Regions from separate parts of the Blastomonas sp. CCH9-A1 genome, predicted to be linked through region 3. Evidence: predicted binding sites of a transcription regulator. Region 3 holds the regulator's gene; each other region holds the start of a gene.
What was found. The regulator LexA, encoded in region 3, represses DNA repair genes until DNA is damaged. The targets are predictions, from matches to a motif close to GTTCCNCNCTTGTTCT.
Positions count from the first base shown of each region.

Region 1 (3,340 bases), on a different contig from region 3:
ATCGACCCTTGCCGACCAGGTCTTGCGCCACGAAGCCCAGATTGCCGGCGATAGCGCGCACGATTGCCTGCTGCGCCTCGCGCGCGATCTGTCCATGCCGCAGACACAGATGTGGCTCGCGCAGAACGGACCGCAGGGCAGCCGCCCGGACAGCTTCGCACGCTTCCCCTCGCCGCGCTGGGTACCGGTGGAAGGCTGGCGCGTCGATCCGGCGCTGGTCTATGCGCACACCCTGCAGGAATCGAACTTCCGCAGCGATGCGCGCAGCCCCGCCGATGCGCGCGGGCTGATGCAGGTCCGCCCCGGCACCGCACAGGACATGGCGCGCGCCCGCGGCCAGTCGCTCGATGCCAGCGCGCTCTATCAGCCGGCGGTGAATCTCGAATATGGCCAGCGCTATCTCGAATTCCTCAACACCCGGCCCGAGACCCAGGGGCTGCTGCCCAAGATCATCGCCGCTTATAATGCCGGGCCGCTGCCGGTCAGCCGCTGGAACGAGAAGGTGCGGGACAATGGCGATCCGCTGCTGTTCATCGAATCGATCCCCTATTGGGAAACGCGCGCCTATGTTGGCATCATCCTGCGCAACTATTGGATGTACGAAAAGCAGGCGGGCGTGAATTCCAAGAGCGCGACGGGCCTTGCGCAGGGCATGTGGCCGCGCTTTCCGCATGCCGGCGGAATCGAGCTTGTCCGGCTGGATACCGTGCAGCACAACTGAGCGATGGCCATCGACGAATCGCGGGCGTTCAAGCCCATCAACATCGCGCTGCTGACCATCTCGGACACGCGCACCGCTGCCGACGACACATCGGGCGATATCCTGGCCGGGCTGATCACCGGCAAGGGCCACAAGCTGATCACGCGCGCGATCGAGAAGGACGATGTCGAGCGGCTGGTCGTCCGGCTCAACAACTGGATCGACGATCCCGAGATTGATGCGATCATCTCCACTGGCGGCACGGGGCTGACCGGACGCGACATCACGCCCGAGGCGCTCGACCGGGTGAAGGACAAGGACATTCCGGGCTTCGGCGAGCTGTTCCGCTGGCTCAGCTATCAGACCATCGGCACCAGCACCGTGCAATCGCGCGCCTGCGCGGTGCTCGCGCGCGGCACCTATATCTTCGCGCTGCCCGGATCGAATGGTGCGGTCAAGGATGGGTGGAACGGCATCCTGAGCGAACAGCTCGACAGCCGCAACCGGCCCTGCAATTTCATCGAGCTGATGCCAAGGCTGCGCGAGAAATAGTCCAGCACTCTGCCACCATCCATCGTCACCCCCGCGCGGGCGGGGGTCCCGCTTACAGCCTCCGCCAACGAATAAGCGTGATTTCCGCTTTCGCGGGAATGACCAAAGCGGTGGCATTTGTTCCTGAAATGTTCTAATCTGGACGCATGTCCGTCCACCCGCCCCCAATCAAAGGCCGAGGCGCGCCGCTGAACCGCGAGTCGGCGCGCTTCAACCTGCCGGTGCGCGAGGTCGATGGCGACTGGCTCGACCAGCGCGCCGCGATCGACGACAGCCCTGCCCCGCTGCGCACCACGGTGACGATCGAACACCCGCGCTCGATCATCTCGCGCAACACGTCCCCCGATCTTCCGTTCGACCAGTCGATCAACGCCTATCGCGGCTGCGAGCATGGCTGCATCTATTGCTATGCCCGGCCCACCCATGCCTGGCTCGATCTGTCACCGGGGCTCGATTTCGAAAGCCGATTGTTTGCCAAGCCCGATGCGGCCAAGCTGCTGCGCACGACGCTGCGCAAGCCGGGCTATGTGCCCAAGGTGATCGCGCTGGGCACCAATACCGACCCGTATCAACCGCTCGAGGCGGACTATCGCATTACCCGGTCGATCCTCGAGGTCTGTCTGGAAGCGCGCCATCCGGTATCGATCACCACCAAGTCGGACCGGGTGCTCGCCGATATCGACCTGCTGGCGGAAATGACGCGGCACGACTTGGTCGCCATCGCGCTCTCGGTCACCACGCTCGACAGCGCGACGGCACGCACGCTCGAACCGCGCGCGGCCGCCCCGCGCAAGCGGCTCGCCGCGATCCGAGCGCTGAGCGAAGCGGGCGTGCCGACGCACATCAACGTGTCGCCTGTCATCCCTGCAATCACCGATCACGAAATCGAGGCGCTGGTCGCTGCCGGGGGCGAGTCAGGCGCGCTGTCGGCGTCCTACATCCCCGTGCGCCTGCCGCACGAGGTCGCGCCGCTGTTCCGCGCCTGGCTCGACGCACATTTTCCCGATCGCGCCGCCAAGGTCATGGCGATCATCCAGCAGATGCGCGACGGGCGCGACAATGATCCCGATTTCGGCTCGCGCATGCGTGGGTCCGGCCCCTGGGCCGACCTGATTCGCACCCGCTTCCGCCTCGCGGTCAAACGCGCGGGGCTCAACCAGTACAAATGGGTACTGGATGCATCGCACTTCCGCGCCCCGGCAGACGGCACGCAGGGCGAGCTGTTCTAGCCCTTGTAGCCGAACGCCTCTTTCGCCAGCGCCACGAGCTCGGGATCGGCATCGGGCAAGGACTTAGGGACGCTGGCCTCGAGCCGCTCGGCGATATGCGTCAGCACCGCGATGCGCGCAGCCTTCTTGTTGTTGCCGTCGAACACCTTCCACGGTGCCCAGCGCGTGTCGGTCTGGCGGAACATGTCGTGCATCGCGTCGAGATAGTCGGCCCGCTTGGCGCGATTGCGGAAATCGTCGTGCGTCACCTTCCAGCGCTTCTCGGGGACGGACAGCCGGTCGGCGAGGCGCTTGTCCTGCGTTGCCTGCGTCACATGCAGGAAAATCTTGATGATCGCGGTGCCGCCATCGACCTGTTGCGCCTCGAACTCGTTGATCTCGTCATAGCCGCGCTTCCATTCGCGCTCGCTGGCGAACTGCTCGACCCGTTCGACCAGCACGCGCCCGTACCAGGAGCGATCGAAGACCGAGATTTCGCGGCTGCCGGGCAATTTCTGCCAGAAGCGCCAGAGGAAATGCCGGTCCTTCTCGTACGGGGTCGGCGCGCTGATCGGCCAGACCTGGAAATAGCGCGGGTCCCATTCGGCGGTCATCCGCTTGATGATTCCGCCCTTGCCCGCCGCATCCCAGCCTTCCATGACGATGATCGCGCGGTGACCATGGACGATGTGCCGGGCATGCGCGTGCGACAGCCTTTCCTGCAGCCCCTTCAACGCCGCGTCATAATCGCCATCAAAGCCGGAGCCTTTCTCATAGTCGGACAGCTTGATCGTCATGAACCCGTTCCCCCCAGTCGCGCCTCGCGGGCATTGTAATCGCCTTCCGCCACCTGACGCGCCGCAATCCGGTCGAACGCCGC
Region 1 covers NZ_LSHM01000023.1:56,177-59,516, forward strand. Annotated here, with positions in the region: gene AX725_RS06480 (lytic transglycosylase domain-containing protein) at 1-721, shown strand, start outside; gene moaB (molybdenum cofactor biosynthesis protein B) at 725-1,252, shown strand; gene AX725_RS06490 (PA0069 family radical SAM protein) at 1,399-2,481, shown strand; gene AX725_RS06495 (polyphosphate kinase 2 family protein) at 2,478-3,257, opposite strand; gene AX725_RS06500 (tetratricopeptide repeat protein) at 3,254-3,340, opposite strand, start outside.
Region 1: the regulator LexA is predicted to act here: its motif matches at 1,372-1,387, upstream of AX725_RS06490 (PA0069 family radical SAM protein).

Region 2 (3,340 bases), on a different contig from region 3:
AAAACCATTTCCTCGCGCAGCGCCTGCAGCGTCAAGCGATCGTCCATACTGCCCTCGGGGTCGGTCATGCCTTCACTACGGGCAAGTCGCTTATTCGTGTCGTCCACGCTGGCGATTTCATGTCGGCGCGCATCTTCCAAGGCCGTTTGAACCCCTGGCTGCCGGGCACAACCGTCATGCGGCCGAACTTGCCGTTGATGTCGTCGATCGCCGCCATGAGCCGCTCGCGCTGGGCGGACTGGTCCAGGTCTTCGAATAGCGTGCGCGGCCGTGCATCGGCCGCCGCCAGCTGCTCGAGCATGATGCCCGCTTTCGTGAACTCGAAGCCGCGCCGATACGCGCGCTCGACCAAGCGCCGGGCAAGGGAGATCAGCTCGAAGCTGTCGGCGGTCATGGGATGCAGTGCCCCGCCCCGCGATGCGCCGTATTGCGGCCGATCCGGCTTGTGGCGGTTGGTGTGGAAGAACACCGCCATACGACCTGCCACGAGGCCGTGCTGGCGCAGCTTCTCGCCGGCCCGCATCGCGAATTGCGAGATTGCCCCCATCAGCTGTTCGAGGTCGGCAATCGGCGTGCCGAACGAGCGCGTCACCGCCATGCCCTTGCGATCGGGAGCGACGACTTCGACCGCGTCGGCCTGGACGCCGTTAAGCTCGGCCACCAGGCGCTCCAGTACGACGGTGCCAAGCCCCCTCGCCTGCCGCAACGGCATGTCGCGCACCTGGCCTGCGGTTCGAATGCCGAGATCGCTGAGCTTGCGCGCGGTTGCGCCCCCTACCCCCCAAACGTCCGCAACGTCGAACCGGTCCATCACGTAGCGGCGGATATAATCGTCGCGCAGGTCCGCGACGCCGTCGAAGATCGGGTTCTTCTTGGCGGCCGCGTTGCCGAGCTTGGCGAGCGTCTTGGTGGGTCCGAGCCCGACACAAGTCGGGATCGTGGTCCACTGCAGGATCTGCGCACGCAGCTTCTGACAATGGTCGACCAGGTCGAGGTGTTCGAAGCCGGTCAGATCGAGAAAATTTTCGTCTATGGAGTAGATCTCGATGTCGCGCGCGAACGGTTCGGTCGCCGCCAGCACGCGCCGTTGGATGTCTGCATACAAGGTGTAGTTTGAACTGCGGACCGCCACACCGTGCGCTTTTATGAGATCGCGGATCTTGAAGATGGGATCACCCATCTTGATGCCGAGCGCCTTGGCCTCCGCAGATCTGGCGACCGCATTGCCGTCGTTGTTCGAGGCCACGATCGCCGGGACGCCGCGAAGGGACAAATCCATGACGCGCTCAGCGGAAACATAGAAGGAATTACAGTCACATAAGGCGACCGGACCGCTCATCGGCGATAGCGCCTGACCAGCCCCACGACGACACCCCAGATCTCGGTGTATTCGTCGACCTCGATGTGCGGGTAGCCTTCAGCTTCGGGAACGAGCCAGAACCGCCCATCGAGCTTCTTGAGGCGCTTCAGCGTGCGATCGCCATGCACCACGGCAACCACGACGTCGCCGGCGATTGCCTGCTTCGCACGGCTGACCGCGACCAGGTCCCCATCATTGATTCCGGCTCCGGTCATCGACCAGCCTTCGACCCGCATCAGATAGGTGGCCGCTGGTTGCTCGATCAGCCATGCGTTGAGATCAATCGGATCATCTTCCTCGCCCTCGGCGGGGCTGGGAAATCCTGCCGGAACGCGCACCAGCGCGAGCGGGATCGAGGACCGGGTGTCGGCCCATTGGAGTTCTGTCAGTCGAATCTGGTGTTGCATCTGTGCCCGCTTTCGCGCGCTCTGGTAGCGCGAAACAGAACATGTAGGGAACAGCCAACCTGTGTTGGACGTCAAAAAGCCAGTCCGGCGATCAGAGAAGGTGCTGTAAACGTGCCAAAAACTCGGGCGCAGCACCCCAAGCGCCATGGAGTGCCGACGCCAGGCCGGCGATAGTCATCGCACCGATCGCTGCAATCTCGCTTATGAACGCCACGCGTCGCAGCCGGTATCTCCAACGATCCAAAATAATCAGTGCTCTAATGCGTTCAATTGGGGAATGTTTGCTTCCGCACAGGTTCTCGGAGTGCGACGACAAATTGAAAGAGCAAGGGTCCGATCTTCAACGTAAAAGCTCTGCCGTCAAAATCCTCGTGGATTTCCCCATGAGAGACGTGGCGAATGTCGCAATAAAACCAGTGCTTAGGCTCTTCTAAGGCCGAATTTGTGAGGTTGTTCGTCATTCTACCTCCTGTGTGAAGATTAACACCGAACCGTGAGACCCGCGAACCGACATATGGCGGTCATTTTTCAATTCATCGGCTCGAGGAGCGCCGTAGCTTCCGCATCATGAAGGGCGAAGTCGAGCGGTCGAGCTGCGGGATGCCGGCGAAGCGCGTCGATCGCGTAGCAAATGTGAAAGGAAGCGTCTGTCTGGCCTTCTCGATCAAACAAGCGCAACAACCAGAAGCACCCCTCGAGCATGGCCTCGAAGGATGCTCGGCGCTCGTCCGAACTAGCCGGCGAATGCGCGGTGCTCATTTTGCGCCAATACCGTCGCTGGCAGTCCGGCGAAGATACGCGCGGCGAACGGCTTCACGATCGGGCGCAGCCTTGAGGCGGACAAGGCGGGATTCGATGCCACCCTCGTTGCGGCCCAGCTCGCCCATGATGGCGGCGATCGGCGTCGTCTCATTGGTGAACCAGGCAAGGACGCGGGCGTCCTCTTCGGGTGACCATCCTTGCCCACTCCTCGGCCCGCGAGGCTTGGGTGGTTTTGACGGAGTTGCGCGAAGCGGCGGGCTAATCATTGTTGGTTCGTCCGTGAGGCGGGCGGCCGCTTCGACAAGGGCCAGCCATCCCTCCCGCGGCATTTCTATGACCTCGCCATCGGGCGAGCAGTACGTCCCATCAGCGCCGTCGAACGTGAGCGAGTGGAGCCGACCGTCAACCTCCCAGGAAAGTTGCGGTTTGCTGAGTCTGGTCGTCACGGAGGTCTCGGGTTTCATGGCAGCATTGTAGCGATTTTCGTCGCTCCGCTCATCTGTTCTATCGTGCGAAGTCAGACAGTTGCGCCTAGACTGGACCTAACGACGATACCCATGATCGCGACCGTCAAGGTCAAGAAACCGAACAGGATCTTCGCTAATCCAGCGCGGCGAGCCGCTGCTCCGGTGCGCATCTTTCGCGTGGTGCGATCGATCCGGGTCCGGACCGAAAGCCAGCCATCGAACACGTCGGTAAGCCCGTAGGTCATAAGCGCGAAGGCGATCAGCAGGACGAAGCCTTTCACCAGAGCGGGATCCACGACCATCAGAACCATGCCGGACAGCGCGAGGACCGTGCCCAGGATCTT
Region 2 covers NZ_LSHM01000059.1:14,131-17,470, forward strand. Annotated here, with positions in the region: gene AX725_RS16220 (hypothetical protein) at 1-68, opposite strand, end outside; gene AX725_RS16225 (Y-family DNA polymerase) at 65-1,339, opposite strand; gene AX725_RS16230 (LexA family protein) at 1,336-1,767, opposite strand; gene AX725_RS16240 (hypothetical protein) at 2,523-2,993, opposite strand; gene AX725_RS16245 (hypothetical protein) at 3,047-3,340, opposite strand, start outside.
Region 2: the regulator LexA is predicted to act here: its motif matches at 1,804-1,819, upstream of AX725_RS16230 (LexA family protein).

Region 3 (3,340 bases):
ATTTCGACGGGCGCGATGATCCCCGATGGCGCAGATTGCGTCGTGGTGCAGGAAGACGTCGCGCGCGAGGGTGACCGGCTGACGCTCACCGGCGATGGCCCCGCAGCTCCCGGCGCGCATATCCGCCGCGCAGGCCATGATTTCGCAAACGGGACGCAACTCGCTGATGCGGGTGCGATCATCGACGCGCGGCTGATCGCGCTTGCCGCGATGGCAGGGCACGGCGCGCTCGCCGTCCACCGCCGCCCGCGCATCGCGATCCTCAGCACCGGCGACGAGCTTGTCCCACCCGGAAACCCGCTCCCCTCACCCGCGCATATCCCCGCGAGCAATGGCGTGATGCTCGCTGCGCTGCTGTCTTCCCTACCCTGCGATCTGATCGTCCCGCCGCTGCTGCCCGATGACCGCGCCACCATCGCCGCGGCGCTGCTCGAGCACAGCCAGGCCGATATCATCGTCACCACCGGCGGCGCATCGGTCGGCGATCACGACCTCATCCAGCCCGCATTGCTCGACAGCGGCGGAACGGTCGATTTCTGGCGGATCGCGATGCGACCAGGCAAACCGGTGATGGTCGGACGTCTGGGCGATGCGATCGTGCTCGGCCTGCCGGGCAATCCGGTCTCGGCCTATGTCACTGCGACGTTGCTGCTGCTGCCGCTGGTGCGCAAGCTTTTGGGTTATCAACAGCTTGTCCCTGCCACCTCCCAGGCGATCGCAGGCGAACCCTTCCCGGCGAACGGCCCGCGCCAGGATTTCGTGCGTGCGCGCTTCCACGATGGCGCGCTCATCCGGCTGAGCAATCAGGACAGCGGAGCGCTATCGGCGCTGCTTCAGGCGGATGCGCTGGTGGTCCGGCCAATCGATGCGCCGGAGGCCAAAATCGGCGATCCGATCGATTATATCGCGCTTTGCCACGGGACTTGACACAAGCTCTTGACCTGACCGTCTTTGTTTCGTAATTGTTCCGTATTCGTTCGAACGCAGGTTCGGCGCAGAAAAGGAACATCGGCGATGCTGACCCGCAAGCAACATGACCTGATCCGCTTCATCCAGGAACGGCTGGAGGCCGATGGCGTCTCGCCTTCGTTCGAGGAAATGAAGGAAGCGCTCGATCTCAAGTCCAAGTCGGGCGTGCACCGGCTGGTCAGCGCGCTCGAGGAACGCGGCTTCATTCGCCGTCTTCCCAACCGGGCGCGCGCACTCGAAATCCTGAAGCTGCCAGAGGCGAGCGTGAAGCCGCGCGAGAAGGAGCTCGCCGCTGCTGCCGCCGCGCGCGCCGATGCCGCGCGGAGCAATGTCGTCAGCATGGACGCGGTGCGCAAGGCGGTGTTGCCGGAGCCTGCGAACAGCAATGTGCTCGAAATTCCGCTGCACGGCCGCATCGCCGCCGGTGCGCCGATCGAGGCGTTCGAGGGCACCGAGATCCTGCCTGTTCCCGCCGCCCTGCTCGGCGCGGGCGAGCATTATGCGCTCGAAGTGTCTGGGGACTCGATGGTCGAGGCGGGCATTCTCGATGGCGACTTTGCGTTGATCAAGCGCACCGAAACCGCGCGCGACGGCGAGATCGTGGTCGCGCTGGTGCGCGGCGAGGAGGCGACGCTCAAATATCTGCGCCGCGAGAACGGCCGCATCCGGCTCGATCCTGCCAATGCTTCGTATGCACCGCAATATTATGCGCCGCACGAGGTGCAGGTGCAGGGCAAGCTCGCCGGCCTGCTGCGCCGCTATCACTGATCCTGAATACGGGCCCGGCGAGCGTCGGGTCCGCGTCGGAATGGGCGGGCCGCTCCCCTCGAAGCGGCTCAGGTGCGGGTGAGCCCCATATCCTCGAGCAGCCGCCCCATATGCTGCTTGAACGGGAAGAAGCCCTTGCGCGCGTGCGGCCAGAAGGTGTCGTCCCATGCCCGGCGCACCTGGACGAGTTCGATCCCTTCGCCCGCCAGCGCCTTGGCGATTTCCGTCAGCCGCGTCGCGACCGGGCCGACCGGGGCATAAGGCGTCACCACCCGGTTGACGCCCGCCTCACGCGACGCCTGCACGATCGCCTCGGCATTCAGGGCATCTATCCGCTTCACCGGTGCCCTGCCGGTTTCGCCAAGCGACGCAGCCATGTCGTGCGCAGCATCCGCAACGAAGCCGCGCGCCTTTTCACCCCAGAGCAACGCCGGATCGGCAGCGATGCAGGTGCCGCAGATATCAACCTCGCGGAGCACCGCATCATCCGGGTGCATGTCCTCGCTGGTGATCAGCAGCAGCGCCGGCGCACCCCTGGCCGATCCTGCCGCAGGCAAGGGCGCTGCGGCAGGTACCGGTGCTTCGGTCAGCGGCTCGGCGATTTCCGCCAGGCCCTTCGGCGCAAACCGCCCCCCGGTATAGCGCGCGATATTGTCGGCCGTGGCGAGATAGGTCTTGCCCGCCGTCTGCAAGCCCGCGACCCAGCGCCAGGACAGGGTATTGCTCGCCGCATCGGCATCGATCAGATGGCGCAGGAAGAAATCCGCGCCCAGGGTCCAGGGCAGGCGCAGCGTGAAGATCCAGATCGAGGCGAACCACATGCGTGCGTGGTTGTGCAGATACCCCGTCTCGACCAGCTCGCGCGCCCAGTCATCGAAGCCCTCGATGCCGGTGCGGCCCGCTTCCGCCTGTTCCAGCGCGCGGACATTGCGCAGCCGCTCGTGCTGCTCGTCGCGCTCGACGAGGAAGCGCTCCCAGATGCCGGGCCGCATCTCGAGCCAGCCCTTCCAATAGGTGCGCCACAGCACCTCCTGCACATATTTCTCCGCCGCCGCGAGCGAATGCCGTTCCAGCACCGCCGCGCACACTTCCTGCTCGTTCAGCAGGCGATAGCGCAGCCAGGGTGAAAGCTGCGACACCGCGCTGGGCCGACCGGGCCCGAGATCGCTGTTGCGCCCCTCGGCATAGGCGCGGCCCGCGTGCGGCACGAAGGCATTCATCCGCGCAAGGCCCGCCGCGCGCGTCGGTTCGAACATCCCGCTCATACCCGCCGCTCGCGCAGCAGGCCCTGCAGGCGTGGTCTGATCGTGAGAAAGCGCAGATAGGCACGCTCGAGCATCGCCAGCACCGGTTTCCAGCGCGCGATGAGACCGAGCGGTCGCAGCAGGGGAATGGCACGCCACATCGCCGCAAAGGCCGCTGCGCCAGAGAGCATCACGCCATTTTCGCGCGCATGGAAGCGTTCGAGCAGCGCCGTGCGATCGATCGGGCAAGAGCCGCCCGGCGTCGATACGTCGATGAAGTCGATCGCCCCGCGCCGGTCGAGCCGCCGCATCAGCGCGATTTCGCGCGTACAGAGCGGGCACGCGCCGTCATACCAGAC
Region 3 covers NZ_LSHM01000043.1:96,657-99,996, forward strand. Annotated here, with positions in the region: gene AX725_RS13600 (molybdopterin molybdotransferase MoeA) at 1-927, shown strand, start outside; gene lexA (transcriptional repressor LexA) at 1,015-1,737, shown strand; gene AX725_RS13610 (FAD-binding domain-containing protein) at 1,806-3,002, opposite strand; gene AX725_RS13615 (thiol-disulfide oxidoreductase DCC family protein) at 2,999-3,340, opposite strand, start outside.

Region 4 (3,340 bases), on a different contig from region 3:
GCGCTCGCATTATGTCATCACCAATGGCGGCGGGCAGCCCAATATCGTCCCGGGCGAGGCATCGGTCTGGTATTATTTCCGCGAGCAGAATTTCGAGTCCATCCGGCATCTCTACAATACCGGCAGCGACATCGCCGAAGCCGCCGCCAAGGCGACAGGCACGTTCGTCAGCCGCCGGGTGCTGGGCTATGCCGCACCCAATTTCGGCAACAAGCCGCTCGCCGAAGCCGCGCAAGCCAATATCGAGATGGTCGGCATGCCCAAATGGTCACCCGAGGACCAGGCGTTTACCAAGGCAGTGCAAGAGGCGCTGAAGTTCAAGATCGCGCCGCTCAAGACCACGGTCGAGCCACTCTCGACGCCCGAAACGCGCGGCACTTCGATGGGCGGCGGATCGGACGATATCGGCGACATCATGTGGACGGTGCCGACGATCACCATCCGCTTTCCGTCGAACATTCCCAGCATGATCGGGCATAACGTCACCTCGGCGATCGCGATGGCGACGCCGATCGCGCACAAGGGCGCGGTCGCGGGAGCGAAGGCGGTGGCACTGACCGTGCTCGACGTGATGACCACGCCCAAGCTGGTCAGCGACGCCAAGACCTATTTTACCACGGTGCAGACCAAGGATCAGAAATACGATCCGGTGCTCACCCCCGAAGACCAGCCCGCCATCCACCTCAACAAGGAGCTGATGGAGCGCATCCGGCCCGAGCTGAAGAAATATTATTACGATCCCAGCAAATACAGCTCGTATCTGGAGCAGCTGGGCATCACCTATCCGCAGCTGACGCCGCAATAAACCGTGGCGGCATGCCATCGGGTCGCACCGATCGCCGGGCAGAGTTGGTGCAAGTCGCCCGCTCTGCCCGGCGCAGCCCGCCGGTCACCTTGCGCCGGGCATCGTTCCCGGACGAAGATATGGCAACAGATGACCGACATAGTCGATCTTGCCGAGCGGCGCGCCCTGCGCGCGCAGGATCGCATAGGCGGTCATCACGTGGAAATAGAATTGCGGGATCGCCCAATCGCGCGCGTACTGGGCCGCAGTGAAGTCGAAGATCATGCCCATCGGCAGTTCATGCGCGATTGCCATATCGTCCGCGACATCCGCCAGGCCATCTGCGGCTGCCTCCACGATGGCAATGGTATCGGCAATGCGTGCCTGCGCATCGGCGATGGTCCATGGCTTTGCGCCCGCTTCCACCCCTTCGCCGCGCAACGCCGCGATCGCATCGGGAAAATCCTGCCCGCGCAGCCGCGCCATCGCCTCCTGCGCCTGAACGCAGGCAAAGCAAATCTGCGTGAACAATGGGAACATGTCGGGCGCCAGCCGCGCCTGCATGATCTGCGCCGACTGTTCGGCATCGAAATGCTGCTCCGCCTTGCCCAGCCAGGCCGAAAGCGCGCCCAGCATCTGCACGAAACTGGGTACGAGAGTATCCTTGAGGTTCATTCGTTGGTCCCTTTTGCGATGCGCCACCTTAGCCGGAACCTCCCGCCGGCAAAGCCTTTCGCTTGAAATTAAACTGTTCTTTCTTTGTTCCAATCTCTATATGCGGAGTATGAGCGAAAAACCGATTCTGCAGAAGCTGGCCTTGCTCGCCGATGCGGCGAAATATGACGCTTCGTGCGCATCTTCGGGCACGGTGCGGCGCGACTCCACGGGTACCAAGGGTATCGGCTCGACCGGCGGCATGGGCATCTGCCACAGCTATGCGCCCGATGGGCGGTGCATCTCGCTGCTAAAGATCCTGCTCACCAATTTCTGCATCTACGATTGCCGCTTCTGCATCAATCGCGCGTCGAGCAACGTGCCGCGCGCGCGGTTCAACCCGGCCGAGGTCGTCCGGCTGACGCTCGATTTCTACAAGCGCAACTATATCGAGGGGCTGTTCCTGTCCTCGGGCATCATCCGGTCGGAGGACTATACGATGGAACAACTGGTCGAGGTCGCCCGGCTGCTGCGTGAGGAGCACCGGTTCGGCGGCTATATCCACCTCAAGACGATCGCGGGCGCTTCGCCCGAATTGATCGCCAAGGCAGGGCTCTATGCCGATCGGCTTTCGACCAATGTCGAGCTGCCGACCGAGGATGGCTTGAAGAGCTTCGCGCCGGAGAAGAAGCCGCAGACGATCCGCAAGACCATGGCCAATGTCCGCGTCGGCGTCGAAGATGCAGTCGAGGCGCGCAAGGACCGGCTGCTCAAGAAGGCAAAACCGCCGCGCTTCGCGCCCGCGGGCCAATCGACCCAGATGATCGTCGGCGCAGACGGCGCGCGCGACGACGATATCCTCGCTTCGGCCACCAGCCTCTATTCGGGCTATCGCCTGCGCCGGGTCTATTATTCGGCCTATAGCCCGATCCCCGATGCCAGCAGCGACCTGCCCCCGGTGCGCCCGCCGCTGATGCGCGAGCACCGGCTGTATCAGGCCGATTGGCTGCTGCGCTTCTATGGCTTCGACCGCGCCGAGATCATGGCCGGAGCGAACGAGGGCATGCTCGACCTGTCGATCGATCCCAAGCTGGCCTGGGCGCTGCAGCGGCGCGAGAGTTTTCCGGTCGATATCAACCGCGCACCGCGCGAGATGCTGCTGCGCGTGCCGGGCCTCGGCACCAAGGCGGTTGACCGGATTATCGCGGCACGCCGGCTGGGCGCGATCCGCATCGGCGATCTGGCGCGCCTTACCGCCTCGGTGAAGAAGGTGCTGCCCTTCGTCACCACGGCCGACTGGCGACCCGGGGGCCTTACCGACAGCGCCAATCTGCGCGCGCGCTTCGCGCCGGCGCCCGAGCAGATGAGCCTCGCGCTGTAGGGCCATGCGCGAGATCATCCTCCAGCAGCCGGGCGAGTTCGAAGAGTGGCGCGGCCATGCACGAGCGCTGCTCGCCGCCCGCGTGCCGCCCGAGGATATCGTCTGGCGGCCTGCGGGCGAAAGCGCCTCACTGTTCGCCGACAGCGCGCCGCTCCAGCCCCAGCGTACGGTCAGCCTGCCCCGCGAACTGGTCGCCATTGCCGACCGGGTGATCTGCCATCGCGACGATGGCGTGCCCTCGCGACTGTACCGGGTGCTGTGGCGCGCGCTCGACGATCGCAAGCTGATCGAGCGGCGCACCGATCCCGATACCGACTGGCTGATGCGTTGCGACAAGGCGATCCGGCGCGATCTGCACAAGATGCACGCCTTTGTCCGCTTTCGCAGGCTGGGCGAGGACGGATGCGGACGCGAGCGCTACATCGCCTGGTTCGAGCCCGAGCATCGCATCCTGCGGCTGGCCGCGCCTTTTTTCCGCAAGCGCTTCTACGGCATGGATTGGGCGATCCTCACCCCCGATG
Region 4 covers NZ_LSHM01000004.1:62,198-65,537, reverse strand. Annotated here, with positions in the region: gene AX725_RS01765 (amidohydrolase) at 1-805, shown strand, start outside; gene AX725_RS01760 (DUF1993 domain-containing protein) at 890-1,459, opposite strand; gene AX725_RS01755 (putative DNA modification/repair radical SAM protein) at 1,569-2,819, shown strand; gene AX725_RS01750 (UdgX family uracil-DNA binding protein) at 2,824-3,340, shown strand, end outside.
Region 4: the regulator LexA is predicted to act here: its motif matches at 1,535-1,550, upstream of AX725_RS01755 (putative DNA modification/repair radical SAM protein).